3 regions of the Pantoea sp. B9002 genome follow, and region 1 is predicted to be linked to each of the others. Evidence: predicted binding sites of a transcription regulator. Region 1 holds the regulator's gene; each other region holds the start of a gene.
What was found. Region 1 encodes PurR, which represses purine synthesis genes. Its sites were predicted from a motif close to CANGCAAACGTTTGCNTG; they were not measured.
Positions count from the first base shown of each region.

Region 2: purT (formate-dependent phosphoribosylglycinamide formyltransferase) is a predicted target of PurR. The motif match lies at 6,200-6,217, and genes of this name have one in related genera.
Region 3: guaD (guanine deaminase) is a predicted target of PurR. The motif match lies at 1,637-1,654, and genes of this name have one in related genera.

Region 1 is NZ_JACAPA010000017.1:14,298-25,183, forward strand. Features, by position in the region: gene HX773_RS11065 (alkene reductase) at 1-767, shown strand, start outside; gene gloA (lactoylglutathione lyase) at 868-1,275, shown strand; gene rnt (ribonuclease T) at 1,383-2,051, shown strand; gene HX773_RS11080 (Grx4 family monothiol glutaredoxin) at 2,087-2,422, opposite strand; gene HX773_RS11085 (C40 family peptidase) at 2,787-3,578, shown strand; gene HX773_RS11090 (YnhF family membrane protein) at 3,635-3,724, opposite strand; gene purR (HTH-type transcriptional repressor PurR) at 3,999-5,024, shown strand; gene punR (DNA-binding transcriptional activator PunR) at 5,021-5,932, opposite strand; gene punC (purine nucleoside transporter PunC) at 6,043-7,245, shown strand; gene cfa (cyclopropane fatty acyl phospholipid synthase) at 7,548-8,696, shown strand; gene HX773_RS11115 (riboflavin synthase subunit alpha) at 8,748-9,392, opposite strand; gene HX773_RS11120 (MATE family efflux transporter) at 9,591-10,886, shown strand, end outside.
Region 2 is NZ_JACAPA010000038.1:75,429-86,275, reverse strand. Features, by position in the region: partial or broken gene HX773_RS25810 (hypothetical protein) at 1-43, shown strand, start outside; gene HX773_RS19235 (MurR/RpiR family transcriptional regulator) at 1,312-2,166, opposite strand; gene zwf (glucose-6-phosphate dehydrogenase) at 2,539-4,014, shown strand; gene HX773_RS19225 (bifunctional 4-hydroxy-2-oxoglutarate aldolase/2-dehydro-3-deoxy-phosphogluconate aldolase) at 4,202-4,843, shown strand; gene purT (formate-dependent phosphoribosylglycinamide formyltransferase) at 4,984-6,162, opposite strand; gene HX773_RS19215 (tellurite resistance TerB family protein) at 6,324-6,965, shown strand; gene HX773_RS19210 (S9 family peptidase) at 7,105-9,168, shown strand; gene exoX (exodeoxyribonuclease X) at 9,162-9,830, opposite strand; gene HX773_RS19200 (DNA polymerase III subunit theta) at 9,834-10,064, opposite strand; gene copC (copper homeostasis periplasmic binding protein CopC) at 10,218-10,595, shown strand; gene copD (copper homeostasis membrane protein CopD) at 10,599-10,847, shown strand, end outside.
Region 3 is NZ_JACAPA010000005.1:96,994-107,879, reverse strand. Features, by position in the region: gene HX773_RS03695 (DUF1283 family protein) at 1-111, opposite strand, end outside; gene HX773_RS03690 (YnfA family protein) at 242-571, shown strand; gene ydfG (bifunctional NADP-dependent 3-hydroxy acid dehydrogenase/3-hydroxypropionate dehydrogenase YdfG) at 698-1,444, opposite strand; gene guaD (guanine deaminase) at 1,829-3,157, shown strand; gene xdhA (xanthine dehydrogenase small subunit) at 3,154-4,596, shown strand; gene xdhB (xanthine dehydrogenase molybdopterin binding subunit) at 4,586-6,952, shown strand; gene xdhC (xanthine dehydrogenase accessory protein XdhC) at 6,939-7,721, shown strand; gene dcp (peptidyl-dipeptidase Dcp) at 7,794-9,845, shown strand; gene hpxO (FAD-dependent urate hydroxylase HpxO) at 10,121-10,886, opposite strand, start outside.

The sequences.
Region 1 (10,886 bases):
ACAGCGTGCAGCCAGAAGGCAAAGCGCCGGTCGCGCCAACCGCGCTGGCGGCGGGTACGCGCACTTCGCTGCGCGCCGCGGATGGTTCTGTTTATCGTGAAGACACCTCCGTGCCGCGCGAGTTGTCAGTGGCTGAAATTCAGCAAATCGTAAAAGATTTTGGTCAGGCCGCTGCCAATGCGCGTGAAGCCGATTTCGACCTGCTGGAGCTGCACTCCGCGCACGGCTATCTGATGCACCAGTTCCTCGCGCCCGGCTCAAACCAGCGTAGCGATGAGTACGGCGGTTCGATTGAGAAGCGTGGCCGTTTCGCGCTGGAAGTGGTGGATGCGGCGATTGCCAACTGGTCTGCCGATCGCATCGGTATCCGCGTTTCGCCAATCGGTGCCTTCCAGAATCTGGAAAATGGCCCGGAAGAAGAAAAAGCGGCGCTGTGGTACATCGCCGAGTTAGGCAAACGCGGCATCGCCTATCTGCACCTTTCTGAGCCAGACTGGGCGGGCGGACAGCCTTACAGCGATGCATTCCGTGAAAAAGTGCGCGCCCTGTTCCCAGGCGTGATCATCGGTGCCGGTGCTTACACCGTTGAGAAAGCCGACGATCTGATTGCGCGCGGCCTGATTGATGCGGTGGCGTTTGGTCGCGACTTTATCGCCAACCCGGATCTGGTTGCCCGTCTGCAGCAGGATGCGCCACTCAATCCGCAGCGTCCTGAGAGCTTCTACGGCGGCGGCGCGGAAGGTTATACCGATTATCCAACCCTGTAAGAAAATAGCTGCCGCGGCGGATAGGCGGCAGCGTTGTTTCATCAGTGTGTATACTAAGTTGCTTGTCATGCACTGATGACGTTTTAAAAAAGAGGATGTTATGCGTTTACTTCACACCATGTTACGCGTTGGCGATTTGCAACGTTCTATCGATTTCTACACCCGCGTGCTCGGCATGCGCGTGCTGCGTCAAAGCGAAAACACCGAGTATAAATACACTCTGGCATTCGTTGGCTACACCGAAGAGAGCGAAGGCGCGGTGATTGAGCTGACTTACAACTGGGGCGTGGATAAATACGATCTCGGCAACGCTTACGGCCATATCGCGCTGGGCGTGGACAATGTGGCTGACACCTGCGAACGCATTCGCAGCGCGGGCGGCAACGTGACGCGTGAAGCGGGCCCGGTTAAAGGCGGTTCAACTATTATTGCGTTTGTTGAAGATCCAGACGGCTACAAAATCGAGCTGATTGAAAACAAACATGCCGGTCACGGCTTAGGCAACTAAGGTTGCTCGTCAGCCTGCTATTTGCAGGCTGACTTCCCTCTCCTGCTGCACCCTCCTGCGATTTTTGCCATAATGCGCGCTGCCCTATTTATTGCCATGAGATCCTGATGTCTGAATCGAACGCTTTAAACGCTCTCCACCAACGCTTCCGCGGTTTTTATCCTGTTGTGATCGACGTTGAAACCGCGGGTTTCAATGCACAAACCGATGCACTGCTGGAAATTGCAGCCACCACGCTGAAAATGGATGAAGACGGCTGGTTGCACCGCGATGAAACGCTGCACTTTCATGTGGAACCGTTTGAAGGCGCCATTCTGAATCCTGCGGCGCTGGCGTTTACCGGCATCGATCCCACCAATCCGCTGCGCGGTGCGGTAAGTGAATATGAAGCCCTGCATGCGATTTTTAAAATGGTGCGCAAAGGCACCAAAGATAGCGGCTGCAATCGCGCCATTATCGTGGCGCACAATGCCACTTTCGATCTCAACTTCGTGATGGCGGCCGCAGAGCGCGCCAGCCTGAAGCGCAATCCGTTCCACCCGTTTGCCACTTTTGATACCGCGGCATTGAGCGGTTTAGTGCTCGGGCAAACCGTGTTGGCGAAAGCCTGTAAAGCGGCGGGAATGGAGTTTGATAGCACGCAAGCGCATTCGGCGCTGTATGACACTGAGCAAACCGCGACGCTGTTCTGTGAGTTGGTGAACCGCTGGAAACGCCTGGGCGGCTGGCCGCTGGCTTTCAGTGAAGAATCCGCAGACGACGCGTCTGCCGAGTAACCAAAGAAAAGGCCGACATTTGTCGGCCTTCTGCATTATTCCGCTTCTTTATACTTCTCAGCGGTCTCTTTCAGCAGTGGCTGAAGTTCACCGCGCTGGAACATCTCAACGATGATGTCGCAGCCGCCGACCAGTTCACCATCGACCCACAGCTGCGGGAAGGTTGGCCAGTTAGCGTATTTTGGCATTTCAGCGCGAATGTCCGGGTTCTGCAGAATGTCCACATAAGCGAAACGCTCGCCACACGCAGAAAGCGCCTGCACGGCTTGCGCCGAGAAACCGCAGCTTGGCAGCTTCGGCGAACCTTTCATGTACAGCAGAATCGGGTTTTCTGCGATCTGACGCTGAATTTTTTCAACAGTACTCATTATTGCCTTCCTTAATCTTCTACTTCGTGTTTGTTTATTGTAGCGATTTCGCTCCCGTACTGAAAACGGGATTTTGCGTTTGCACTGGCTAATCGCCATGTTTGTTAAGTTAACGCATGACAAATAACATTTTCATATCATTAATTGGCATTAATAAATTAATAATTAGCAATAGTTTCGCTGTGTTAACCAGCTGAAATCGCTCATTTTTGCTACAGAATCAATCTGGTAACATATTAATGGAAAAAGGCCTTACCTTTTGCAAAAAAAGTGGATTAGAATTGCCTCGGCGCTGGTCACTTGATCAGATTTCTCTCACTTTTCCGCAGTCTGCTTTGATTCAGCCTGCTTAACCTGTAACCGGATTATGCGTCTACTAATTACGCTTTTCATACTGGCTTTAGCCCAACTGTTCTTTAATGTGGCCGCTGCATCTCCGCATGCGCCCGTTAACGCCAGTTCGCTTAAAGCAGAGAAAAAGAGCGCACGTGAAGACGAGCGCCGCAAACGACGTCCGGTGAAAACCACCACCAAAAAATCGCGCCTGACTGCTGTTCAAAAATTCAAACTCAAAAAACAGACCAAAACAGAAACCGCGCTGCACAAAACCACCAGCAAAAAATCCCCGCTGAAACTCTCTGCTAAGAAATACGGTCATCAACGGTTAGCGAAGAAAACGCCAGAGATCGCCGTCAATGATGAAGCGTTAGCACTGACCGGCATCAAAATGAGTAAAGCGCACCGCCAGCGTTACCAAAAAGCGCGTGAAACGGCGATGACCAAATTAATGGGTCAGCTCGGTAAACCTTATCAGTGGGGCGGCGCTTCGCCACACACCGGTTTCGACTGCAGCGGCTTAGTGTGGTACGCCTATAAAGATCTGGTTAAATTCAAACTCCCACGCACCGCTAATGAGATGTACCACCTGCGCGATGCGGCACCGATCAAGCGTGAAATGCTGGAGAAAGGCGATCTGGTGTTCTTCCGCATCAATAATCGCGGCACCGCCGACCATGTGGGCGTGTATCTCGGCGATGGTAAATTCATTCAGTCGCCGCGTACCGGCAAAGATATTCAGATTAGCGCATTGGGTGAGGATTACTGGCAGAAACACTATGTGGGCGCGCGTCGTATGATGACGCCAAAAACCATTCGCTAGTTGTTGCGCAACAAAGATAAAAAAGCCGGATGCTGTTCTCAGCTCCGGCTTTTTTGTTAATGCATGATCGCGGTAAAGCTAAAGGCGATAATCATCAACAGTGCGCCAACAGTGGTCATTAGCGCCAGCTTCAGGTCGGTATTCATCACAACTCCTTAGTCACACAATCATCAGGGTTAAGGCGATTTTCGCACAGCAATGGGCAAAAATCTCGTGTTATCCGCGCCAGCTTGCTAGAATCGCCGCCTTTCGTTGCGCAACAGATTTTGCGCATGCTGTATTTACAGCGTGATGAAGTGATTTCGCCTGCTAGAACCTACCGTTTTGCCCGCTTTTTTGGGCTGTAAAAGCATTAGCAGACGCAAACGTTTAACAATATACTTATCAGTAAGTTGCGATAAGCCCAGGAGTACCATTTTCATGGCAACAATTAAAGATGTCGCAAAACGCGCGGGTGTCTCAACCACCACGGTTTCGCATGTCATCAACAAAACGCGTTTCGTTGCGGAAGAGACGCGTAACGCCGTATGGGAAGCGATCAAAGAATTACACTACTCGCCGAGTGCCGTGGCGCGTAGTCTCAAAGTCAATCACACCAAAACCTTGGGTCTGCTGGCGACCTCTAGCGAAGCGCCCTACTTTGCTGAAATTATCGAAGCGGTGGAGAACCGGTGTTTCGAACGCGGCTATACGCTGATTCTCGGCAATGCGCACAACGATCTGCAAAAGCAGCGCGCTTACCTGTCGATGATGGCGCAAAAGCGCGTCGATGGATTGCTGGTGATGTGTTCGGAATATCCAGACGATTTGCTGCAGATGCTGGAAGAGAACCGCAATATCCCCATGGTGGTGATGGATTGGGGCGCGTCACGCGGTGATTTCACCGATACCGTGCAGGACAATGCGTTTCAGGGCGGTTATCTCGCCGGGCGTTATCTGATCGAACGCGGCCATCGCGATATCGGTGCCATTCCAGGCCAGATGGAGCGCAACACCGGCGGCGGACGTCATGCTGGCTTCCTGCAGGCAATGAACGAAGCGGGCATTACGGTGCGTCCGGAATGGGTGGTTCAGGGCGACTTTGAACCTGAATCGGGCTATCAGGCGATGCAGCAGATTTTAAATCAGAAACAGCGTCCAACCGCGGTGTTCTGCGGTGGCGATATCATGGCGATGGGCGCGATTTGCGCCGCTGATGAGATGGGTTTGCGCGTACCGCAGGATATCTCGGTGATTGGCTATGATAACGTGCGCAACGCGCGCTATTTCACCCCAGCGCTGACCACCGTGCACCAGCCGAAAGCCGAACTGGGTGAAAAAGCGCTGGAAATGCTGCTGGATCGCATTACCAGCAAGCGCGAAGATCCGCAAACAATCGAAGTCCAGCCAACGCTGATTGAACGCCGTTCGGTGGCGTACGGTCCGTTCCGCGACTATCGCCGCTAAGCCGACACTTCGCTGAGCCATTCGTGGTTCAGCGTTTCGGCATCCCCGAGATAAGCCAGTAACCACGCCAGCGCCGGTGACGCGCGCTGTTCGGACCAGCTTACGCAGCACGGACTGTCGGGAAACGCCTGCGGCAGCGCCAGTTCAACCAGTTTGTGGCTGTCCAGCAGCGGACGCGCCAAATGGCCCGGTACCATTCCGACGCACAATCCTGCCAGCAAACAATCCATCCCGGTTTCCCACTCTGGCACCACCAACCGCCGCTGATTATCCAGCGTCCATGTCATACGGCGCGGCAACGCACGCGAGGTATCTTCCAGCACCAGCGATGGCCACGCCCGCAAGGTTTCATCATCCAGCTCCTTGCTGTTTACCAGCGGATGATCGGGACTTACGACACAGCGCCAGTTCAGCGCGCCCATGTCCTGAAAGGCAAAACGTCCGCCCACCGGAATTGCCTGGGTTGCACCAATCGCCACATCCACCCGACCATCAGCCAACGCATCCCACACGCCGTTGAACACTTCGTAGCTGATAATCAGCTCCATATCGGGAAAATGGCGATAGAAGTCCTTCACTAACTGCCGCGTGCGCTGCGGTTTTACAATGCAGTCAACCGCGATGCTCAACTCGCCGCGCCAGCCATTTGCCAGTTGCTGACACTGTCGGCGAGTTGCCAGCATTTTTTTGATAACAGATCGGCCTTCACGCACAAAATGCTCGCCCGCCGGTGTCATCACCACTTCCCGATGCTGGCGCTCAAACAGCGGCACCGCCAGCCAGGTTTCCAGCTGACGCACGGTATAGCTGACGGCAGAAGGCACGCGATGCAGCTCCTGCGCTGCCGCGCTAAAACTACCGGTGCGCGCCACCGCATCCACTACTTCAAGCGCATATTCTGACCACATAATTTTGCCTTCAAAAAATTTAACAGCACTATGCAAATATTAGCGTTTCACAAAGCGCGCTGCATCCTTTTACACTCCCCGGCGTTCAACCTGCCCAAAAGAGAATCAACATGTTGTCGTCTAAAGCATTTATGCCTTATCTCGCCGTGCTCAGCATGCTCGGCTTTCTTGCCACGGATATGTATTTACCCGCCTTTGGCGATATGCAGCGTGATTTTGCTACCGCACCCGGCACCATCAGCGCCAGCCTGAGTCTGTTTCTCGGCGGTTTTGCCTGCGCCCAGGTTTTTTGGGGACCGTTGTCGGATCGTTACGGACGTAAGCCGATTTTGCTGGCGGGCTTAGCCATCTTCGCCCTCGGTTGTCTGGGGATGCTGTGGGTGACCGATGTCCGCCTGATGCTGGCGCTGCGTTTTGTGCAGGCGATTGGCGTTTGTGCCGCTGCCGTGAGCTGGCAGGCGCTGGTGGTGGATCACTATCCAAAAGCCAAAGCCAATAAAGTGTTTGCGACGATTATGCCGCTGGTTGCGCTGTCGCCGGCGCTGGCACCGCTGCTCGGTGCCTGGCTGATCGGCCACTTCCACTGGCGCAGCATCTTCATCACGCTGACGCTGGTTGCCGTGGTGTTGCTGATCGGTACGCTGCAGTTAACCTCGCCTAAGCGCGAGAAAGTTGCCACAGGCAAACAGCCCGGCTGGTTCACCTTGCTAGGCACCCGCGTTTACAGCGGTAACGTCTTGATCTATTCGGCATGTTCGGCGAGCTTTTTCGCCTGGCTGACGGGCTCACCTTTCATTCTCTCCGCTGCTGGCCTGACGCCGGGCGACATTGGCCTGAGTTATATTCCGCAGACCATTGCGTTTCTGATTGGCGGTTTTGGCTGTCGCACGTTGTTAAATCGTTATCAGGGCGCGCAACTGCTGCCGTGGTTGCTGGTGCTGTATAGCCTGAGTATTTTGAGTCTGTTTGTCATCGCTCTGATGCCTTCAGCGCCGCTGTTTGTGCTGCTGATGCCCTTTTGCGGCATGGCGCTGGCCAATGGCGCGATCTATCCGATTGTGGTTGCCAGCGCATTAGCGCCCTTCCCGCACGCCACCGGTAAAGCGGCAGGATTACAGAACTTATTCCAGTTGGGATTGTGCTTTGTCGCCAGCCTGCTGGTCTCCGCCGGCCTTGAGCAGGCGCTGTTCAACACCACGTTAGTGATGGTAGCCACCGTGGTACTGGCGTGGGCGGGCTTTGTCTGCCAGCGATCGGCAAACGCACAAAGTGATATTGCCCACACTTCCCGTCCCTGCGAAGATAATCTATAACTCAACGCTTTTCGTTAGCAAACTAACGATAACCCGTTGAATATTGACCCACGTGAGCATATACTCTGTGGGTCAGTAATTCTGTATTAAATCAATAATATAAATGTAATACCTTTGGCGACTCTGTCGCGGGATGGCGTCTGCACGATACTCCAGTGTTGCGTCCAACTTTTCTATTCAAATTCATGCCTCTGTAAAACGTCGGATTTCTGGCGCACGGATTTTCCGTGAGTTCTCTCACAGGTCTTGGGAAATTGGCTATTCTTTTTCTCAGGTTCAGATCGGAAGGTGATGGAGAAGCTATGAGTTCATCTGTTATAGAAGAAGTGAGCCTTGAAGAAAACCACTGGTTTCGGATCGTCAATGAACTGCTAGAGCGTGCTGATATTGCAGTTAATGGCACTCGTCCCTGGGATATTCAGGTAAAGCATCCAGATTTTTTTAAACGCGTTCTCGAGGAAGGATCGCTTGGATTAGGTGAAAGTTACATGGATGGTTGGTGGGAGTGCGAACAGCTCGATATGTTCTTCCATCGCGTTTTAAAACACCATCTGGATAAACAATTACCGCGGCATTTTAAAGATACGTTGCGCATCGCCGCCGCGCGTCTTACTAATTTGCAATCCAAAAAACGCGCCTGGATTGTGGGTAAAGAGCATTACGATCTGGGTAATGATCTATTCTCACTGATGCTTGACCCTTATATGCAATATTCCTGCGGCTACTGGAAAGATGCTGATACGTTGGAAAACGCGCAGCAGGCCAAACTGGATATGATTTGCCGCAAGTTACAACTTGAACCAGGCATGACGCTGTTGGATATCGGTTGTGGCTGGGGCGGACTGGCGGAATATGCCGCGCGCCATTATGGCGTCACGGTGCATGGCGTCACTATTTCTGCTGAGCAACAAAAACTGGCACAACAACGCTGTGAAGGACTGGATGTCACTATATTACTGCAGGACTATCGCGACCTGAATAATCAATATGATCGCATTGTTTCTGTCGGTATGTTTGAACATGTCGGGCCGAAAAACTATGCCACTTATTTTGATGTTGCAGACCGCAACCTCAAACCAGACGGCATATTTTTACTGCACACCATTGGTGCCCTTACAACAGATATGAATGTCGATCCGTGGATTGATAAATATATCTTCCCGAACGGTTGTCTGCCGTCGGTACGTCAAATAGCTGATGCCAGTGAGCCACATTTCGTCATGGAAGATTGGCATAACTTTGGCGCAGATTACGATACGACGTTAATGGCCTGGTATGAGCGTTTTCAGGCGGCGTGGCCGCAGCTGGCTGAGAAATATGGCGAACGTTTTAAACGCATGTTCGACTATTATCTCAACGCCTGCGCCGGTGCGTTTCGTGCCCGTGATATTCAGCTGTGGCAGGTGGTATTCAGTCGCGGCAAGGATGGCGGATTACGCGTAGCGCGTTAATGAGCTTTTGGAAATGAATCAAGGCGCCGCAGGGCGCCTTTTTTAACGCCATTATTCAGCGCTAGCAATCTGCGCCAGTGCGGCGGCTTCACGCTGCGCTAATACGCGTTCAACGGTTTCCACAATGGCCTGCGTATGAGGATCAATCTCAATATTGACCTTCTGACCAAACTTCTTCGCGCCTAACGTGGTCCGCTCCAGCGTTTCCGGAATCAGATGCACACAGAATTTGCTTTTGGTTACGTCGCCAACGGTCAAACTAATTCCGTCGATACCCACAAAACCTTTATGCAGAATATATTTGATCTGCGTGGCGTCCTGTAATTTAAACCAGATTTCTCGGTTGTTTTCTGACTGGATGATTTTGCAGATTTCCGCCGTGGTCATAATATGGCCGGACATTAAATGGCCGCCAATTTCATCGCTGAACTTCGCTGCACGCTCAATATTCACCACATCACCCACCTGTAATTCACCCAGGTTGGTAATACGCAATGTTTCTTTAATCAGATCGAAGCTGACCAAATCGCCGTTAATCTCGGTCACGGTCAGGCAGCAGCCGTTGTGTGCTACCGATGCGCCCAGCGCCAGTCCCGGTAACAGATCGTCCGGTAAGCGCACAATATGGGTACGAAACAGATCTTTCTCTTCAATGCCGACAATTTCTGCCGTGCCTTGCACAATTCCAGTAAACATAATCTCAGCCTCTGCAAAGTTTGCGTCAGTTTATCACAGCTTGTCGGCGGCAGCTTAATTTGGCGGAGTTCAAACTTTACACAAATTGCTAAACAAAATGCGATCAACGTTTGGCGGAAGCCAGCGCTGCCGCTACACTATGCCGCGCATTCTTTGGGGATTTCGCCCCGCTCTCTTCTTTAATTAAGCAGGTGTAACGTGCAGAAGTATTTTACAGAAGCGCGTCAATTGCTGGCCCTTGCGATCCCGGTCATCCTTGCTCAGGTGGCCCAGACCGCGATGGGATTTGTAGATACTGTTATGGCCGGTGCGGTAAGCGCCACGGATATGGCCGCCGTTGCTGTCGGCACCTCTATCTGGCTTCCCGCCATTCTGTTTGGTCATGGTCTTCTACTGGCTTTGACGCCTACCGTTGCGCAACTCAACGGTTCAGGACGACGCGAACGTATCGCGGAACAAGTGCGCCAGGGATACTGGATGGCAATGGCCGTTGCGCTACTGATTATGGTGGTGCTGTGGAACGCCGGTTATCTGATTAACACCATGCATGACATCGATCCTGAATTGGCCGCCAAAGCCGAAGGATACCTGCATGCGTTGCTGTGGGGCGCACCGGGATATCTGCTGTTCCAGGTGATGCGCAACCAATGTGAAGGCTTGTCGAAAACCAAACCGGCGATGCTGCTCGGTTTTCTCGGCCTGATGGTGAACATTCCACTCAACTATGTGTTCATTTACGGCCATTTTGGTATGCCGGCCTTAGGCGGCGTCGGCTGCGGCGTGGCGACAGCATCGGTCTATTGGGTGATGTTCCTGGTGATGCGCTTCTGGGTGAAACGCATGGCAAGCATGCGCGACATCCGTATGAAAACGCGCTGGTCCGCACCGTCACGCGCGATTTTGTCACGCCTGTTCACGCTGGGTTTGCCGGTGGCATTGGCGCTGTTCTTTGAGGTAACGCTGTTTGCCGTGGTGGCGCTGTTGGTATCACCGCTCGGTATCGTCAAAGTGGCCGGACACCAGATCGCGCTCAACTTCAGTTCGCTGATGTTCGTGTTGCCGCTGTCGCTCGGCGTGGCCACCACTATTCGCGTTGGCTATCGACTCGGACAAGGTTCAGCCGAACAGGCGCGCGTTGCTGCGTGGACCGGGCAAGGCGTTGGCATCAGCATGGCAGCAATCACCGCGCTGTTTACCGTGATTTTCCGCCATGATATCGCCGGTCTGTACACGGCAAATCCGGAAGTCATTACCCTTGCGGCGCAGCTGATGCTGCTGGCGGCGATCTATCAATTCTCAGATTCGATTCAGGTGATCGGCAGCGGTATCTTGCGCGGTTATAAAGACACACGCTCGATCTTCTTCATTACCTTTATCGCCTATTGGGTGTTGGGTTTGCCGGTGGGTTATGTACTGGCGATGACCGATTGGGTATTGCCGAAATTGGGTCCCGCCGGTTTCTGGTGTGGCTTCATTATCGGCCTGACCTCCGCA
Region 2 (10,847 bases), on a different contig from region 1:
GGCGGATGATGCCCTTACTGAGGTCATTAGGCTTCTCTCGTGACCATCTGCGCAGGGCCTTTATGGCTCCTGAGGACACCACTAAGGTCCATGCTGTGCGCTGCTTTAATCTTGTTGCTAATGGGTTATCTAAGCGAGTCTCTGGGATGAGCCCGTCTGAATATGATGATTACCTTAGCTTTGCCTTGTGGTGCGCCCTGAGCGGACCTAAGGACCCTGTATGACCCTCATAGGATTGCTCATCACAATCATACAGTTCGTCATAGCATGGCTGAATGGTCGCAAGGGATGTCAGTCATATTAAACCTTGAGTGTCAACTGTGTTTTCTAAAATCATCACTATAGGGAGAGGCTTAGTCTTCCCTCAAATATCCCAGAGTGAATCTCAATTGGCTGACGTATGAACATCCTAATGAGCTTTACCAAACGGCTATCCGATGGAAAGGAGAGACTTACAGATTGACTTCTGTGAGCACTGTAAGAATACCAAGGCTATCTGACTGGATAGCATAGAGCGGAGATTGAGGCCATCCGTTGACCATAGAAGACCCGAGGGGGCGACTGTGGAAACTCTATGATTCTTACAGGAGGCCGGAAGTCATCCCAGAGTGAAAACTCATTGACTTCTATATGAACATACCCTTAAGAGGTTCCCCACTGCCGTGGGTGCTCATGGCTTATCAGACCATGATTATCATCTAACAAGATAGAACCTTAAGGCATAAAGACTCTTCAAGCCCTCACCAAGCCATACTCTAATGGACTCCTGAGGCTATCCTGAGCGGTCCTCATTAAGCTCCTGTTTATGGAAGGGTGATTATCAATATCAACCCTAATCATAAGGGTCATTAGTAGCCTAAAAGCTTTGGTCATTGGGTATACATTTAGGCTTCCAAGTGATGATGTTAATGAATCGTTATGGTCTCTTTAAGAATCCGCTATAAAAATCTGAGAGGGTATCTCAATATTCATTCCTGAGTATTTACCCCCGTAGGCCCGCTGTGAGCTGGTCTGAAGGTCTTTATTTTAGCGTTACGTTATAACATAAAGGTGGGGCTCAAGAGTCTATGGGTGACAGTGGGGTGACACAAAGGTGACACAAGAAGTGGCACAAAGGGCTTGCCTTATGTGCTCTGAGAGCCTTATTCTGTGGGTCCTCACTAAGATTATCCCTCTGCTCAGTCCTTCTGAGACGTCTGGACATGAAGGACTCCGTTAGCAAAGTATCGTGTCGCTCTCAAGTGACACGTAGTGTTCATCTATTCTATATGATCGATGGGCTGTGATTCGACTCACATTGTGAATGTGATGTTAATTATTTTCCTGCGCCTGTTTCTCCAGGCGTGAATCTTTCAGCGCTTCTTTCACCCGTTTCAAATTTTCACGGAAAGCGGCGCCGCGCTCAAGGGTAAACCCTGTCGCCAGAACATCAATCACGGTTAATTGTGCGAGGCGGGAAACCATTGGCAGGTAGATATCGGTATCTTCGGGTACGTCGAGCGTCAAAGCCAGCGTGGCTTCCGCCGCCAGCGGGGAACCCGGAGAAGTGATAGCCAGCACAGTGGAAGCGTTTACACGCGCCAGGCGAGCCAGTTCTACCATATTTTTGGTGCGACCAGTATGTGAGATGAGAACAAACACATCGTTTGGACCACTATTTATGCAACTCATGCGCTGGATCACAATATCCTCTGACCAGATGACCGGCAGATTAAATCGCAAAAATTTATTGGTGGCGTCATGTGCCACCACGGCGGAGGCACCAAGGCCAAAAAAGGCAATTTTATGCGCGTTTGACAGCGCCTGAACCGCCTGACGAATCACCTGTGAGTTGAGTTGCTGGCGGACGCGGCTGAGGCCGGCTAATGCGGAATCAAAAATTTTGTGGCTATAACTTTCCACACTGTCATTTTCTTCCACATCGCGGCTCACCCAATTCGGGCTTTTGACCAGGCTCTGCGCGAGTTGCAATTTGAAGTCAGGGAAGCCGCGCGTGCCCATACGATGGCAGAAGCGATTCACCGTCGGTTCGCTGACGTCAGCGGCGCGAGCCAGCGTGGCGATGCTGGAGTGCATCGCCTGTTGCGGCGCGGCAAGAATCTGCTCTGCGACTTTACGTTCTGATTTGCTTAACGCATCGAGTTGCGCCTGAATCTGTTCCAGCATGGTTTAACCTAATGAGCGTCAATCACTTTTCCGCGTTCATCAATCAATGAAATCGCTGCCAATTCACAAGAATATACCGTGTAATAGCCCCTCGCACGCAGCGGAGGACAAATGTAAACGCGAATTTTTTGCGATACTTTGATCGCTGACGTGTTTTGCCACGACAAATATCGAAACAGAAAATGTGCTCAAATGGCACGCTACAACACACGTAACACCTTTATTACGTTCACAGTTAACGCCAGCAAAACGCTGCGTCCGGGTTGTCCTGGACCCGCTAAAAACGTACATTGTGCTGTAAGAAAATTACAATAAGGACCCGGCGTGATGAGAACGCTCAAGCCGGGTATATCCTGCAACGAGGAGAGGAAAATGGCGGTTACACAAACAGCCCAGGCATGCGATCTGGTGATTTTCGGTGCCAAAGGCGATCTTGCGCGCCGTAAACTGTTGCCATCACTGTATCAGCTGGAAAAAGCCGGTCAGATTCATGAAACCACTCGCATTATTGGCGTGGGTCGCGCGGATTGGGATAAAGCCGCGTATACCAAAGTGGTACGTGAAGCGCTGGAAACCTTCATGAAAGAGAAGATCGATGAAGCGCTGTGGGACACCCTCAGCAGCCGTCTCGACTTCTGTAACCTCGACGTAAATGACACCTCGCATTTCACCAAACTGGGCAAAATGCTTGACCAGAAAAACCGTGTCACCATTAACTACTTCGCCATGCCGCCAAGCACCTTTGGCGCGATTTGTGACGGTCTGGGCGCCGCCAAGCTGAACGCCAAACCGGCACGCGTGGTGATGGAAAAGCCGCTCGGCACCTCATTGGAAACCTCGCAAGAGATCAATGACAGCGTCGGCAAATATTTTGAAGAAGGCCAGGTTTTCCGTATTGACCACTATCTCGGTAAAGAGACGGTGCTCAACCTGCTGGCGCTGCGTTTTGCCAACTCCATCTTCGTCAACAATTGGGATAACCGCACCATCGATCACGTGCAGATCACCGTGGCGGAAGAGGTGGGCATCGAAGGCCGTTGGGGTTACTTCGACAAAGCCGGCCAGATGCGTGACATGATCCAGAACCACCTGTTGCAGATCCTCACCATGATTGCCATGTCGCCGCCGTCCGATCTGAGCGCAGATGCAATTCGTGATGAGAAAGTGAAAGTGCTGCGCTCACTGCGCCGTATCGATCAAACCAATGTGCGCGAAAAAACCGTACGTGGTCAGTACACCGCCGGCTTTGTGCAGGGCAAGAAAGTGCCAGGTTATCTGGAAGAAGAGGGCGCTAACAAGCAGAGCGCCACGGAAAGCTTCGTTGCTATCCGCGTGGATATCGATAACTGGCGTTGGGCTGGCGTGCCGTTCTATCTGCGTACCGGCAAGCGCTTGCCAACTAAATGCTCTGAAGTGGTGGTGTACTTCAAAAATCCTGAGATGAACCTGTTTAAGGATTCGTATGCTGAACTGCCGCAGAACAAGCTGACCATTCGTCTGCAGCCGGACGAAGGCGTGGATATCGAAATCCTGAACAAAGTGCCGGGACTCGACCACAAGCATAAACTGCAAACCACCAAGCTGGATCTGAGCTACTCCGAAACCTTCAACCAGTCGCATCTGGCCGATGCATACGAACGTCTGCTGCTGGAAACCATGCGCGGCATTCAGGCGCTGTTTGTGCGTCGTGATGAAGTTGAAGCGGCGTGGGGCTGGGTGGATTCGATCATTGATGCCTGGAACGCCGATGCCGAAGCGCCGAAGCCGTATCAGGCGGGGACATGGGGACCGGTTGCCTCTGTCGCGATGATTACCCGCGATGGCCGTTCCTGGAACGAGTTCGAATAAAGACCTAATGCTGAGCCCGCCAAATGTGCGGGCTTTTTTTCGTCCAAAATTCATTTTTCTTAAAAGTGAACCTGAGTTTCAAAAAATTTTGATATCCGATGGACGCCGCTCCAGCCGATCTTGTATGGTAGAGCCCAATTATTGACAGCGTGGCTGTACGCCGGGCTGATGCAACTAAGGAAACGTGATGAAAAACTGGAAAACAAGTGCTGAACAGATCCTGAAAACTGGCCCGGTCGTGCCGGTCATCGTGGTGAACAAGCTGGAACACGCCGTGCCGATGGCGAAAGCGCTGGTGGCTGGCGGTGTGCGCGTGCTGGAAGTTACGCTGCGGACGCCGGTGGCGATGGACGCGCTGCGTGCAATGATTAAAGAAGTACCGGAAGCGATTGTCGGTGCGGGCACGGTGATCAATACCCAGCAATTGAAAGAAGTGACAGACGCCGGTGCGCAGTTTGTCATCAGCCCAGGATTGACGGAATCGCTGCTGAAAGCCGCGGTTGAAGGTCCGGTGCCATTAATTCCAGGTATCAGCACGGTTTCAGAACTGATGACCGGCATGGATTACGGCCTGCGTGAGTTCAAATTCTTCCCGGCGGAAGCCAATGGTGGCGTGAAAGCATTATCAGCGATTGGCGGTCCATTCCCGCAGGTGCGTTTCTGCCCAACCGGCGGCATCTCGCCAGCCAACTACCGTGACTATCTGGCGCTGAAAAGCGTGCTGTGCATTGGCGGTTCGTGGCTGGTACCGAATGATGCGCTGGAAAGTGGTGACTGGGATCGTATTACACGTCTGGCGCGTGAAGCGGTTGAAGGCGCTCGCGTATAACGGTGTTTATCGGTCGCCATAAATGGCGACCCTACGGTAATGTGGCGGTTTTTTTGTAGGGTGCGCATTCATGCGCACCTTCATACATCTGCAATTTATTGCTTAATTGAGCGGCATAACGCCATTAATGGCGAGCACACTTAACCTTCAACTTTCACCGCTGCCGCACTGCCCACGGCGCGCGCGATAGCGTCATCGGTGTTTTCACCGGTTGCCAAAGCCACACCCAAACGGCGCTGACCGGCGATTTCCGGCTTACCAAACAGGCGCAGCTGCAATCCAGCACCCAGCGCGGCTTCGATATTCCCGAACACGACGTTCTGGCTATTCAGCTCAGGCAAAATCACTGCCGACGCGGCGGGACCGTATTGACGAATGCCGCCAATTGGCAGACCGAGGAAGGCACGCACATGCAGCGCGAACTCGGAGAGATCCTGCGAGATCAGCGTGACCATGCCGGTATCATGCGGACGCGGCGACACTTCGCTGAACACCACTTCATCACCACACACGAACAGCTCCACGCCAAACAAGCCGTATCCACCGAGTGCTTTCACCACGTTAGCGGCGATATCCTGCGCGCGTTGCAACGCCAGTTCACTCATCTGCTGCGGCTGCCAGGATTCACGATAATCGCCATCTTCCTGACGATGACCAATCGGCGCACAGAAGTGAATGCCATCTACCGCGCTGATGGTCAGCAGGGTGATTTCGAAATCAAACTTCACCACGCCTTCAACGATCACGCGGCCCGCACCGGCACGTCCGCCTTGCTGCGCATAATCCCAGGCTTTGTCCAGCTGGCTGGCTTCGCGAATAAAGCTCTGGCCTTTACCGGATGAGCTCATCACCGGCTTAACGATGCACGGGAATCCAATCGTCTCAGCCGCGGCCACAAAATTCTCTTTGCTGTCAGCAAACTGGTAAGTCGAGGTCGGTAACGACAACTCTTCCGCCGCCAGACGGCGAATGCCTTCGCGGTTCATGGTCAGACGTGCGGCGCGTGCAGTCGGCACCACTTTCTGACCTTGCGCTTCCAGCTCCAGCAGTTTTTCGGTGGCGATGGCTTCAATTTCTGGCACCACGAAGTGCGGCTTTTCCTGAGCAATCAGTGCGGCCAGCGCGTCGCCGTCCAGCATGTTGATCACATAGCTGCGATGCGCCACGTGCATCGCCGGGGCATCGGCGTAACGATCCACCGCGATCACTTCCACACCAAGACGCTGGCACTCGAGTGCCACTTCTTTGCCTAATTCGCCTGAACCTAACAGCATGACACGCGTAGCGGCAGGGCGCAGCGCGGTTCCAAGAGTCGTCATAATTTCACCTTAGCAGTCAAAATGCGCGCGCAGTATAAACGAAAACGTTTGCGTACTCACGCTTTCGCCACGATCAGGTTTGCCATACTTTTCCCGCTCTGACGTTAACTGACACAGCCTGCGGCAGCATGGAGAACGGAAAATTAAACAGGAGTTAAACGATGAGCAATTGGTTGCAGCAAATTCAATCGGTGCTGGCGAAAAAGGGCGGTAACGGAAAGTCGGGCGGCTTGAGTGACATGCTGGCACCCGGCGCATTGGGCGGACTGGCGGGATTCCTGGTCGGCAGCAAATCCACGCGTAAGCTACTGACCAAATATGGTGGCAAAGCCTTGCTGTTGGGCGGCGGCGCGGCGGCGGGCGCACTGCTGTGGAGCAAGTACAAACAGCGCATACGTGAAACCCATCAGGACGATGCGGGCTTCGGCCAGTTGCAAACGCCGATGGATCAACGCGCAGAGCGGCTAGTCACGGCGCTGGTGTTCGCGGCGAAAAGTGATGGTCATATTGACGATCAAGAGCGTGCCGCAATTGAGCAAAACATCCAGCAGGCCGGCTACGGCGCACAAGCCGAAGCGCTGATTCAGCAGGCGATGAATCGCCCGCTCGATCCCAACTGGCTGGCCGCCGATGTCAAAAACGAAGAAGAGGCGCTGGAACTCTATTTCCTCAGCTGCGCAGCCATTGATGTCGACCACTTTATGGAGCGCAGCTATCTCTCCGCGCTCGGCGATGCGCTGAAAATTCCCCAGGATGTGCGCGACGGTATCCAGCGCGATATCGACGCGGAAAAAGCCGCCTAATCCCGTTCGAAGGTTGCATCCGCAGCCTTCGCTTTTCATGTTTGGCTTACCCTGCGTAAAGTGATGCTGCGTGCAGCTTGGCATCGCGCACGATTAGTGCCACGCTTGCTGAATGTTGTCCTTCAGGGAGAAGAGCCTAATGAATCAGCCACACGCGAAAAAAATTCCCCATGCCATGAAGCTGCACGGTGAAACGCGCATCGATAATTATCACTGGTTACGTGATGACGACCGCGAAAATCCAGAGGTGCTGGCCCATCTGCACGCCGAGAATGATTACGGCCGTGCGATGATGGCGTCGCAGAATCCGCTGCAGGAACGGGTGCTGAAAGAGATCGTCGACCGTATTCCGCCGCAGGATCACTCGGTGCCCTATGCGAAAAACGGTTATCGCTATCAAAGCCGCTATGAAGTGGGCAATGAGTATCCGGCTTATTTCCGTCAGCCAGTAGACGCGCCAGCTGATGAGCCGTGGCAGCTGTTGCTTGATGGTAACCAACGCGCCGCGCACAGTGATTTTTACACCATGGGCGCGCTGGCGATTACGCCGGACAATCAGGTGATGGCCTTAGCGGAAGACTTCCTGTCGCGCCGCCAATACGGCATTCGCTTCCGTAATCTGCAGAGCGGCAGCTGGTATCCGGAAGTGCTGACTAATGCGTCATCCAGCGTGGCCTGGGCCAACGATTCCCGCACGCTCTATTACGTGCGTAAGCATCCGAAAACGCTGCTGGCGTATCAGGTGTGGCGTCATGAACTGGGACATCCGCAATCTGACGATCAGCTGGTGTATGAAGAGAATGATGACTCTTTCCACCTCAGCGTGCACAAAACCACTTCCGAGCACTTCATTCTGATTGCGTTGTACAGCACCAACACCAGCGAGATTTTGCTGATCGATGCCGAATATCCGGATGCGCAGCCACAAACCTTTTGTCCGCGTCGCCGCGACCACGAATACAGCATCGATCACTACAATCATCAGTTCTACATCCGTTCAAATCGTGACGGCAAAAATTTCGGCCTCTATCGCAGCGCGTGGCTGGCAGAAGCGCGCTGGCAATCGCTGATCCCGGCGCGTGACAACGTGGTGCTGGAAGATTTCCAGCTGTTCCGCCATTGGCTGGTAGTCGAAGAGCGTCAGCACGGCGTCAACACCTTGCGGCAGATAAACTGGGAGAGCGGCGAAAGCTTTGGTATCGCCTTCGACGATCCCGCCTATGTCACCTGGCTTGCCTACAATCCTTCGCCGGAAAGCGACACCTTGCGCTACGGCTACTCTTCAATGACCACGCCGACCACCTTGTTTGAACTGAACATGGAAACCGGCGATCGTCGCGTGCTGAAGCGCACGCCGGTGCCGGGCTTCAAATCTGAGGATTACAAAAGCGAGCATCTGTGGATCACGGTGCGCGATGGGACCGAAGTTCCGGTTTCGCTGGTCTATCACCACAAGCATTTCCAGCGCGGCAACAATCCGTTGCTGGTGTACGGTTACGGCGCTTACGGCAGCAGCATGGATGCCAGCTTTGGCACCAGCCGCATCAGCTTGCTGGAGCGCGGCTTTGTCTACGCGATAATTCACGTGCGCGGCGGCGGCGAGCTCGGCCAGCAATGGTATGACGGTGGCCGCCTGAAGAATAAAATTAACAGCTTCACTGATTTTATTGATGTCACCGAAGCGCTGGTGGCGAAAGGTTACGGTCATCGGCAGCAACTCTACGCAATGGGCGGCAGCGCAGGAGGACTACTGATGGGCGGCGTGGTGAACATGGCACCGGATCTGTTCCACGGCGTGGTGGCGCAGGTGCCGTTTGTCGATGTGGTGACGACGATGCTCGATCCGACGATTCCGCTGACCACCGGCGAATACGATGAGTGGGGCAATCCCGAACAGGCGGAGTTCTATCACACCATTCGCCAATACAGCCCGTATGACAACATCGAGGCCAAAGCCTATCCGCATTTGCTGGTCACCACCGGCCTGCACGATTCGCAGGTGCAGTATTGGGAACCGGCTAAGTGGGTGGCGAAACTGCGCGAGCTGAAAACCAACGATTCGCTGCTGTTGCTTTGCACCGAGATGGATTCTGGCCACGGCGGCAAATCGGGGCGTTTCAAAGCGTATGAAGGTGTGGCGCAGGAGTTCACCTTTCTGATCGGCCTGGCGCAGGGCAGCTTACCAGACCGCGTCGATTACTGATCGCTCTTCACGTACTTGCGCAGCGCCTGCCTTAACGGTGGGCGCAAATCGCGCACATTTTCCAGCACCCAACGCAGATAGCCGGGATCTTTCCGCGCAATGCTGCCAATACTCTGACCGCGATATTTGCCGAACGGGAATACATCGCCGCTCACGGGCGCGGGCTGGCATAAATTCGCCATCTGCTCGGCGTTCCAGCCGGAGGTTTCCATAATGCGGATCAGCAGCGCAGCGGTAACGTAGCAGTCATACAATGCGCGGTGCGCGTGCAGTTCGGCCGGTGGTGTGACATCCAGCTTCAGGCTGTGGCGCAGTGCCTGATTGCCATATTTAATGCCTGGCCACAGCTGACGCGCCAGCGTCATGGTGCAGATCCATTCGCCCGGCATAGTGGGCAACATGCGGCGATCAAAACTGGCGTTGTGCGCCACGTAATGCGGACTGCCATGATAGCGGCCAATCGCTTCTTCGATAGTGGGTTTGCCCACCACCATCGCTTCCGTAATGCGATGTACCGCCATCGCCTGACGACTGATTGGGCGATCCGGGCAGATTAAGTCGCTCATCGGATTGACGATCTGGCCATCAATGACATCCACCGATGCCACTTCCACCACGCCGCCCTGCAGGCCGCAGGTTTCGGTATCAATAACACGTAACATAAATTACTTCTGCTTAGGTTCGTAGGGCAGGCGCGACAGGCTAAGCGAAGCCTGGCGATAGTTCATTAAGCGCTGACGAAACCAGTCACGCAGCGCTTCGGGTTGCTCGCGTTCAACCATTTCGGCAATCACCGGCATATTGTAGCGCTCTTTAAATGCAACGCCCGCGGCGGCCAGATCGACATTGACTTTGTCTTTCTCTTCCTGCGAGAGCAGGGCAAGGTTTTGGCTCATGCTTTTCTCCTGATAAACAGGGGCAAAAGTAATGGTTTCGGACCCTGGGATCAAGCGGATTGGATCGCACCGCAAGTCTCGACACCTGCGGATCGGCGGCGTATCCTGCTGCCACGTTTGCGGTGGTTTGCCGCATTTAAAAGGGAAGAAGTCATGAAGAAAACTGCGTTCAACTCTGTCGTCGCGCTACTTCTGGCGTCATCAACGCTGGCCTTCAGCCAGGTTGCCATGGCGCATGCTCACCTGAAAACCCCGGTCCCAGCCGACAAAGCGGTGGTGGAAACCTCCCCGCAGAATTTAACGCTGACCTTTACCGAAGATGTTGAAGCGGCATTCAGTGGCGTGGATGTGCTCAATGCACAACATCAACCGGTAGCCGTCGGGAAAGCCAAACTCAACGATAAACAACACGATCAGCTGATTGTGCCGATCAGCCAGCCGCTGCCGTCGGGCAACTATCAGGTGAACTGGCATGTGCTGTCCGTTGATGGGCATAAAACCAAAGGTAGCTACACCTTCAGCGTGAAGTGACTGATGAGTTTGAGCACGTTGTGGATTGGCCTGCGGGCGCTGCATTTTATGTCGGTGCTGCTGCTCGCCGGTAGCGCCTTCTATACCGCGCTGCTGGCGCCGCGCCGCTATCGTCCGCTGCTATCACAGCGTTTAGGTTTAATTTTACATACCAGCGCGCTGTTGAGTTTGTTCAGCGCCCTGTTGATGCTGGCAACGCAAACCGGCTTGATGAGCGGCGACTGGCGAAATGTCAGTGATAGCGCAACCTGG
Region 3 (10,886 bases), on a different contig from region 1:
GCTGCCATCTTCAATAATCAGGCGATCGGTTTTGGCCGAAGCGATGGGCGCAGCCATTAACAGGCTAGAAGTCACCACGGTAGCCAGCAGGGCGGAAAACAGTTTTTTCATCGTCATTTCCTTCAGTTAACACCAGCACAGCCGGGATCGCGGCTGTAACAACCATGGGCGCTAGTATATCATCGCTGCTTCTTTGCTCACCAGCGGTGAGCGCTTTGTTTAGCTTAGCGAGAGATTTTCTATGCTGGTAAAAACCGCCTTGCTGTTTTTTATCACTGCGATAGCGGAAATTGTTGGCTGTTTCCTGCCGTGGCTGTGGTTGAAGAAGGGCATGACGGCCTGGTTGCTGGTGCCCGCCGCAGCGAGTCTGGCGCTGTTTGTCTGGTTGTTGACGTTGCATCCCGCCGCGAGCGGACGCGTTTATGCGGCCTATGGCGGCGTATACGTGCTGACGGCGCTGATCTGGCTGCGCGTGGTGGATGGCGTAAAACTGAGTACGTGGGATTGGGTCGGCGCGCTGGTCGCCTTGAGCGGCATGTTAATCATCGTGACGGGTTGGGACCGCGCGTAATAATCGGCCACACAGGCGTTCGATATTAGGGGAAACATCCCGATGAGGTCGTAGCGGCGAAAGCCGCCGGAGCGCCTCACGGGATGGTCGCCCCGGGTATCTCGATCAAAAAGCGTATAACCGCAATTAACCTTTATGTACTTTCAGTCCTGCGGTGGTTTGCGTCACCGGCATAATCTCCAGCGTATTGATGTTGACGTGCTTCGGCAGCGTCGTCACCCAATAGACCGCTTCGGTCACATCTTCCGCCGTCAGTGCGGTGGTGCCTTCGTAAACCTGGCCCGCTTTATCGTCATCGCCCTTGAAGCGCACGTTTGAGAACTCGGTGCCGCCCACCAAACCTGGCTCGATATCGGTCACGCGCAGCGCGGTGCCATGCAGGTCGGTACGCAGATTCAGGCTGAACTGGCGCACGAATGCTTTGGTCGCGCCATACACGTTGCCACCCAAATAAGGCCAGCTGCCGGCAATCGAACCGATATTCACGATATGACCGACGTTGCGCTCAACCATTGCAGGCAGCACCGCACGCGTCATGTACACCAAACCTTTGTTGTTGGTGTCGATCATATTTTCCCAGTCTTCGATATTGGCTTTGTGCGCCGGTTCCACACCCAACGCCAGGCCAGCATTGTTAACCAGCACATCAATATTGCGCCATTCAGCGGGCAGGGAGGCGATCACTTCATCGATGGCGGCGCGATTACGCACGTCCAGCTGAACGGTATATAGATTGTCGCCCAGCTCATCTTTCAACTCTTTTAAGCGCTCAGCGCGACGTCCGCTGGCGATCACTTTGTGACCTGTAGCAATGAAGCGGCGGGTGATACTTTGACCAAAACCAGCAGTTGCGCCAGTAACAAAAATAATCATCTCACTGTTCCTTAAACGATTTCAGGTTATCAGCCACACCTTAGCATTAACCTCGAACCCATGCTCATGAAAACCAAAAGGAGCGTGTTGCAGGATTTTTCCTGCACATTACGAGTGCATTAGCGCACCACAAAGACGCATCTCATCAGGCGATAAACACGCCATGCCCGACAAAACTCGCCGCAATGTTAAATCGCAACCGTTTGCGATAGCAGGCAACCGGTTGCGCATACGGTTGCTCGCCAAGCTTGACACAAAAACCCATCAAATCAACCTATTATATTGAAAGTAAACAGTATTTTTTGTTCTTTGCATTGGCATGCGCTTTGCAAACTATCTTTAAGGCAATTACCTGCACTAATAAAAAAGCACCAAGGAACCATTATGCCTTACGCACCCGAAACGCTGCTGCGCGCCAGCTTCTTTGATTTTACCGCTCTGGCCGCGCAGCCAGACGACATCGCTGCCAACGCGCGCTATCTCGAAGATGGCTTATTAACGCTGCGTGACGGCAAAGTGGTCAGCCTTGAAAGCTGGCAAATCGCGGAAGGGCGCGTCGATCCGACGCGCGTCACCGATCTGCGCGGCAAACTGATCGTGCCCGGCTTTATCGATACCCATATTCATTACCCGCAAACCGAGATGATCGGCGCCTTTGGCGAACAGCTGCTGGAGTGGCTCAACCAATACACTTTCCCGGTGGAGAGCCAATATCACTGTCCCGATCACTCGGCAAAAATGTCGGCGTTCTTCCTGCATCAGCTGCTGTCGAACGGCACCACCACCGCGCTGGTGTTCGGCACCGTGCATAAGCAGTCGGTCGATTCGCTGTTCAGCGCCGCGCAGCAGCTGGATATGCGGCTGATCGCTGGCAAAGTGATGATGGATCGTAACGCGCCGGAATACCTGACCGAAACGCCAGAAGAGAGCTATCAGCACACGCGTGAACTGATTGAGCGCTGGCATCAGCGCGGTCGCCTGAGCTATGCGCTCACACCGCGTTTTGCGCCGACCTCGTCGCCAGAACTACTGGATAAAGTGCGTCAGCTGCGCGAGGAGTTTCCTGATGTCTGGATGCACACGCACTTGAGCGAAAACCAGCAGGAGATCGCCTGGGTAAAAGCTTTATTCCCGGAGCACGCAGGCTATCTTGATGTCTATCATCACCACCAACTCACCGGCAAACGCAGCGTGTTCGCGCACTGCCTGCATCTGGAAGATCAAGAGTGGCAATGCCTGCATGACACCGATTCATCGATTGCCTTCTGCCCGACGTCAAACCTGTTCCTCGGCAGCGGCTTATTCAACATCAAACGCTGCTGGCAGCAGGGCGTGCGCATGGGCATTGGCACCGATGTTGGCGCAGGCACTACCTTTAATCTGCTGCAAACGCTGGGCGAAGCCTACAAAGTCGGCCAGCTACAGCAGTACAAACTCAGCGCCTGCGAAGCGTTTTATCACGCCACCTTAGGCGGCGCGCACGCGCTCGATCTGGATGACGTTATCGGCAACTTCAATCCCGGCAAAGAGGCCGATTTCGTGGTGCTCGATGCGGCGGTATCGCCGCTGCAGAAGCTGCGCAATGCCAACAGCAAAGACATCTGGGAGCGGCTGTTTGTAATGATGACGCTTGGCGACGACCGCAACATCGCGCAAACCTGGGTGAGCGGCAAGCCGGTTTGGCAGCGCGAAAGTGAGGAGCAAATCGCATGATCCAGTTCTTACTCAACGATCGTTTAATCACCGAACGCGAGCTTGATCCCAATCTCACCGTGCTTAACTACCTGCGCGGGCAGCAGCAGCGTCGCGGCACCAAAGAGGGCTGCGCGTCTGGCGATTGCGGTGCCTGCACCGTCACGCTCGGTAAAGTGGTGGACGGACAAATGCAGTATCAGGCGGTGAACAGCTGTTTGACGCTGGTCAGCAGCCTGCAAGGCAAGCAACTGATTACGGTGGAAGATCTCAAACAGGGCCGCGAACTGCACAGCGTGCAGCAAGCGATGGTGGATTGCCACGGCTCGCAATGTGGTTACTGCACGCCGGGTTTCGTGATGTCGCTGTTTACCCTGCAGAAAAACAGCGCTGGCTGGGATCGTCATCAGGCGGAGCAGGCGCTGGCGGGCAATTTGTGTCGTTGCACCGGCTATCGTCCGATAATGGATGCGGCGCAGCAGGCGTGTGAACAACCTGATGCGGATGCCTTCAGCGCCAATGCACCCGCGCTAGTACAGCGTTTACAGGCGCTCAGCAACGATGAAGTACAGATCATCGAAGCCGCGGGCAGCCGCTGCTATCTGCCAAAAACCGTCGCGCAACTCGCCGAGCTCTATCAGCAACATCCTGAAGCCCGTTTGGTGGCTGGCGGCACCGATCTGACGCTGAAAATCACCCAGCAATATCAGCGCTTGCCGCTGCTGATCGCGCTGGATCAGGTGGATGAGTTGAAGGTCTGCCATGAAGATGAAACGCATCTTTATCTCGGTGCCGCCGCCTCATTGCACCATTGCTATCAGTTTTTAGCGCAGCACATTCCGGCGTTTAGCAGCATGCTGGAGCGTTTTGCCTCGTTGCAAATTCGTAATCAGGGCACGCTCGGCGGCAACATTGGTAACGCATCGCCGATTGGCGATTGCGCGCCGATGCTGCTGGCATTAAATGCGCGTCTGGTTTTGCAGCAGGGTGAAAAGAGGCGAGAAGTGCCGCTCGATCAATTCTTTATCGCCTATCGTCAAACGGTCTTGCTGCCGGGTGAATTCATTCGCAGTATCACCATTGCTAAAGTGACGGTGTCACCCAACTTTGCGGCGTGGAAAGTGGCTAAACGGCTGGATGATGATATTTCCGCGGTTTTCGCCGCCATCAATCTGCAAATTGAGGAAGGTGTGATTGTGGAAGCACGGCTCGCCTTTGGTGGTATGGCCGCCACGCCGAAACGCGCGCTGGCGGCTGAAGCACAATTGCTGGGTCAGCCGCTGAATCTCAGCGCCATCGAAAAAGCCTGTAGCGCGCTGAGTGAGGATTTCCAGCCGCTGAGCGACTTCCGCGCCAGCGCCGATTATCGCCTGCAGGTGGCGCGCAATCTGTTGCGCCGCTACTACGCGCAAGCGTCTGGCGAGCTGACCATTACCGAGGTATCGCGCTATGTCTCATAACCGTCCGGAACTGAACGAAACGCTGCTGAAAACCCAGTTCGCCACCGGCATGCAAACGGGCGTGGGGCGCAGCAATAAACACGAAAGTGCCGACAAGCATGTCTCCGGTGAAGCGCTGTATATCGACGACAAGCCGGATCTACCGGGATTGCTGCATCTCTGTCCGCGTCTGAGCGAGCACGCGCATGCGCGCATCACCAAGCTGGATGTGCAGCCGTGTTACGCGGTGCCGGGCGTGGTCAGCGTGCTGACGTGGCGTGATGTGCCGGGCCTCAATGATGTCGGTCCGCTTGAGCCGGGCGATCCGCTGCTGGCGCAGGACAAAATCGAATATTTCGGTCAAATCGTCATTGCCGTCGCCGCTGATTCACCGGAAGCGGCGCGTGCCGGGGCCGCAGCGGCGATTGTTGAGTATGAAGCGCTGCCGGCGGTGCTCGACGTGCGTGAAGCGCTGGAACAGCGTTTCTTTGTGCAGCAGCCGCACATTCACCAACGCGGCGATGCCGAAGCCGCGCTGGCGCGGGCGTCACGCCGGATTCAGGGCGAATTTCACATCGGCGGTCAGGAACATTTCTATCTGGAAACCCAGACGGCGCTGGTGATCCCCGGCGAAGATGACAGCTTGCAGGTGTTCTCCTCGACGCAAAACCCCACCGAAGTGCAGAAGCTGGTGGCGGAAGTGATGGGCATCACCATGAACAAAGTCACCATTGATATGCGGCGCATGGGCGGCGGCTTTGGCGGCAAAGAGACGCAAGCGGCGGGCGTGGCGTGTTTGTGTGCCATCGCCGCCCGTCAGCTGCGTAAACCGGTAAAAATGCGCCTGGCGCGCCGCGACGACATGCAGATCACCGGCAAACGCCATCCGTTTTATGTCCGCTACGATGTCGGTGTTGATGACGACGGTCGCTTCTGCGGCGTGAAGATCGATCTGGCTGGCAACTGCGGTTATTCGCTCGATCTCAGCGGATCGATTGTCGATCGCGCGATGTTCCACGCCGATAACGCTTATTACCTCGGTGATGCGCTGATTACCGGCTATCGCTGCCGCACGCATACCGCCTCGAACACCGCGTACCGTGGCTTCGGCGGGCCGCAAGGCATGGTGGCGATTGAGCAGATCATGGATCACGTCGCGCGCGAAGTTGGGCTGGATCCGCTCGAACTGCGCAAACGTAACTATTACGGCAAAACCGATCGCAACATCACCCATTACCACCAGCAGGTGGAAGACAATCTGCTGGATGAGATGACGGAGCAATTAGAAACCAGCAGCGAATACGCCGCGCGCCGTCGTGAAATCAGCGCGTTTAACGCCAGCAACCGTTTTATGAAACGCGGACTGGCGCTGACGCCGGTGAAATTCGGCATCTCTTTTACCTCCAGCTTCCTCAATCAGGCGGGCGCGCTGATTTTGATTTACACCGATGGCACGGTGCAGCTCAATCACGGTGGCACCGAAATGGGTCAGGGCTTAAACACCAAAGTGGCGCAGATTGTGGCGGAAGTGCTGCAAATTGATATCAGCCAGATTCAGGTGACCGCCACCGATACCGGCAAAGTGCCCAACACCTCGCCAACCGCGGCGTCCAGCGGGGCCGATCTCAACGGCAAAGCGGCGCAAAACGCCGCGCAAATCCTGCGCGATCGCCTAACCGAGATGCTGTGTCAGCAACATCAATGCGCGGCAGACGCGGTGCATTTCAGCAACGGCATCGTGCGCGTCGGCGAGAAACACTTCACCTTCGCCCAGGTTGCACAGCAAGCGTGGCTTAATCAGGTGCCGCTTTCTGCCACCGGTTTCTACACAGTGCCGGGCATCCATTACGATCGCGCCGCCGGACGCGGCAAACCGTTCTATTACTTCTCCTACGGCGCGGCTTGCTGTGAAGTGCTGGTGGATACGCTGACCGGCGAATACCGTTTGCTGCGCGCCGATATTTTGCATGACGTGGGCGCGTCGCTGAATCCGGCCATTGATATCGGCCAGGTTGAGGGCGGTTTTGTGCAGGGCATGGGCTGGCTCACCTGCGAAGAGCTGGTGTGGAACGACAAGGGCAAATTGCTCACCGATGGCCCGGCCAGTTACAAAATCCCGGCGATCAGCGATGTGCCGAGCGATTTGCGCGTCACGCTGGTTGAGAACCGCAAAAATCCGCAGGACACGGTATTCCACTCCAAAGCCGTCGGCGAACCGCCGTTCATGTTGGGCATCGCCGTGTGGTGCGCGTTGCAGGATGCAGTAGCCAGCGTCGATAACTATCGCCGCCATCCGCAGCTGGACGCGCCCGCCACGCCGGAGCGGGTGTTCTGGGGGATTCAGCGCTTATCAGGAGCGGACCATGATTTATCATGACTGGATCAGCGTGTTACACAGCCTGCGGGAAAAACGTGAAAGCTGCGTGCTGATCACCGTGCTCAGCGAGCGGGGCTCCGTGCCGCGCGATCGCGGCAGCAAAATGGTGGTCAGCGCCAGCGACACCTTTCTCACCATTGGCGGCGGCCATCTTGAGTATCAATGCATTGCGCAGGCGCGAGAGATGCTGCAGCAGCGCTGCACTCAACCGCGCAGTGAAGAGTTTGCGCTGGCTGCGCGTCTCGGCCAATGCTGCGGCGGCCATGCCACTTTGCTGTTTGAACCGCTGATGCAGCAGCAGCCGGAAATTCAGGTATACGGCGCAGGCCACGTTGGCCAGGCGCTGGTAAATCTACTCGCCACTTTGCCGTGCCACATTACCTGGATTGATAGCCGCGCCGCGCAGTTTCGCGCCGTGCCGCCCGGCGTGACGGTGCGCCAGGTTGAGGATCCGATTGACTGCGTGCAGGAAGCCGCGCCAGAAAGCTATTTTGTGGTGATGACGCACGATCATCCGCTCGATCTGGCGCTCAGCGAAGCGATCTTGCGGCGTGGCGATTTTCGCTATGCTGGCGTGATTGGTTCTGCCACTAAAGCCCAGCGCTTTCGCTATCGCTTAGAGGGCAAAGGCATTGCGGCAGATTCTCTCGCACGTTTGCGCTGCCCGATTGGTTTGGCAGATGTGAAGGGCAAGTTGCCGGCGGAAATTGCCGTCGCGGTGGCGGGGGAAATCATCAGCGTTTATCAGCAGCAGGCGATAAGTTGTTGAGTGACGAGGAAACTGCCAGGATAGAACCATCCCGCCGCCACCGTGCGGCGTTGCTGATTATCAGGAGCGATAATGAATTCACGAGCCAATCCGTTTTTCACCGCCAGCACCTTGCCGTATCAAACCCCACCATTTGACCAGATTCAGGAAGAGGATTTTCTGCCGGCGCTGGAAGCGGGGATTGAAGAGAAACGGCGCGAAGTAGCGGCGATCGCCAGCAATCCTGAGGCGCCAACCTTTGCTAATACCTTTGAGGCGCTGGAGCGTAGCGGCCAGTTGCTGAAGCGCGTGAATCTGGTGTTTGGTGCCATGACTTCCGCCAACACCAGCGATCGCCTGCAGGAAATCGATGAACTGATTACCCCGCAGCTCACCGCGCTCAATGATGAAATCTGCCTGAACAGCCAGCTGTTCGCTCGCCTCGACACCGTTTACCAGCATCGCGGTTCGCAGTGTCCGGATGCCGAAGCGATGCGACTGGCGGAAGTCACCTGGCAGCATTTCCAGCTGGCCGGAGCAAGCCTGAGCGAAGCGGATAAAACCCAGCTGCGCGCCTGCAATCAAGAGCTGGCGAGCCTCAGCACCCGTTTCGGCAACAAGTTGCTGGCGGCCACCAAAGCCGGTGCTTATGTGGTGAGCAATGTGGCGGCGTTGGCCGGATTAAGCGAAGAAGAGCTGGCGCACGCTAAAGCGGCGGCCGAAGCGCGCGGCTTGCACGGCGAATGGCTGATTGCGCTGCAAAACACCACGCAGCAACCGGCGCTGCAGGCGCTGGAAGTGCGCGCCACGCGTGAAGCGCTGTTCCAGCAGGCGCTAACGCGCAGCGAGCAGCGCGATGATAACGACACGCGCGACATCGTGTTACGCATGGCGCAACTGCGCGCGCAGCAGGCGAGTTTGCTCGGTTTCAAAACCTATGCCGAGTGGAGCATGCAGGATCAGATGGCGAAAACGCCGGAGGCGGCTTTTGCCTTTATGCGCAATATCGTTCCTGCCGCGCGAGCCCGCGCTGAACGTGAAGCTGCCGACATCCAGCAGGCAATTGAAGCCGCGCATCACAGTTTTCCGCTGCGCGTCTGGGACTGGAATTTCTATGCCGAGCAAGTACGCAAAGCCCAATATGCGCTGGATGAGAGCCAAATCCGCCCGTACTTTGAGCTGAACAACGTGCTGGAAAAAGGTGTGTTCTGGTCGGCCAGCCAGCTGTTTGGCATTCGCTTTAGCCAACGCCACGATCTGCCGGTTTATCATCCGGACGTTAACGTTTACGAGATTTTCGATGCCGACGACACGCCGCTGGCGCTGTTCTACACCGACTTCTTCAAACGTGATAACAAAAGCGGCGGCGCGTGGATGAGTAATTTCGTTGACCAAACCACGCTGCTCGGCACCAAACCGGTGATCTACAACGTGTGCAACTACACCAAGCCGCAAGTTGGCCAGCCGGCGCTGCTGAGCTGGGATGAGGTGATCACGCTGTTCCACGAGTTTGGTCATGCGCTGCACGGCTTGTTCGCCACGCAACGCTATCCAAGCTTGTCGGGCACCGCCACGCCGCGCGACTTTGTCGAGTTCCCGTCGCAGATTAATGAGCATTGGGCCAGCAACGAAGCGGTGTTTGCCAACTATGCGCGCCACTACAAAACCGGTGCGGCGATGCCAGCTGAGCTGCGCGACAAGATGGTGCGCGCCGCGAAGTTCAACAAAGGCTATGACATGACCGAGCTGCTCGCCGCCGCGCTGCTGGATTTGCAGTGGCATTCACTGACCACGCACGACAATCCGCAAGACGTTAGCCACTTCGAGCTGCAGGCGCTGGCCGCCGAAAACATTGCGCTGGCGACGGTTCCGCCTCGCTATCGCTCCAGCTATTTCCGCCACATCTGGGGCGGCGGTTATGCAGCCGGTTATTACGCCTATATCTGGACGCAGATGCTCGCCGATGATGGCTATCAAGCCTTTGTGGAACGTGGTGGATTAACGCGTGAAAACGGTCAGCAGTTCCGCGAGCATATTCTGTCACGCGGAAACAGCACCGATTTGCAGCATCTGTGGCTGGCGTGGCGCGGCAAAGAGCCGGAAATCGGCCCAATGCTAAAAAACCGTGGACTGGAAGGGGCATAACTCACCACTGTTTTCGTAGGGTGCGCATTTATGCGCACATTGTTACCATAAATGGCGACCCTACAAAAAATGCATAGGCGGCCTCATTTACCCGAACGGGCCATCTTCAATGGTATCGCACATGCCGGGCAGCACTCGCTCGCCGAATCGACCCAATGCTGAAAAACCGTGGACTGGGAGGGGCATAACTCACCGCTGTTTTCGTAGGGTGCGCATTTATGCGCACCTGGTCACCATAAATGGCGACCCTACAAAAAATGAATAGGCGGCCTCATTTACCCGAACGGGCCACCTTCAATGGTATCGCACATGCCGGCCAGCACTCGCTCGCCGGTTTCGTTTTTCAAATCCGCATACCACGCCGCCGTCACTTCTGCGTCTTTCGCGTGCGTCACATCGCAACGCTTGCGGGCTTTCAACACCAAATCTTTGGTGCGCTCCACGCGACGGGCTTCATAACGCAATAACGCATCCTCAATCCCCAAAGAGTGTGACGCCAGCGTCTGCGCCAGCACCACCGCATCTTCCATTGCCGCACAACCGCCTTGCCCGATATCCGGCGTGGTGCTGTGTGCGGCATCGCCAAGCAACGCCACGCGACCTTTAACAAAACGGCTAAACGGTTCGATATCGTGGATTTCCACGCGGTTGGTGGTTTCCGGATTGAGGCGTTCAATCAGACGCTGCACTGGTTCGGCCCAGCCGCTGAAGTAGCCTTTGAGATCGCTTTTCAGCGTTGCACGATCTTCCGGCAAGCCTTTTGGCAGCGGAACATCAAAGAAGAAGTAGAAGCGGTTATCGCTGACCGGCATCAGCGACACACGTTTGCCTTCGCCGACAAAAGTGGTCCACTGATCGGCAGGTGCGATCGTTTCATCAATCGTCACCAGTCCGTTCCAGTTGACGTATCCGGCATAACGACGTTCCACGTTTTCGCCCAGCACATAGTGGCGAATCACCGAATGCGTACCATCGGCGGCAATCAGGAAATCGCCTTCGGCCTGGCTACCGTCATCAAACCAGGCGGTGACGCCATGCTCA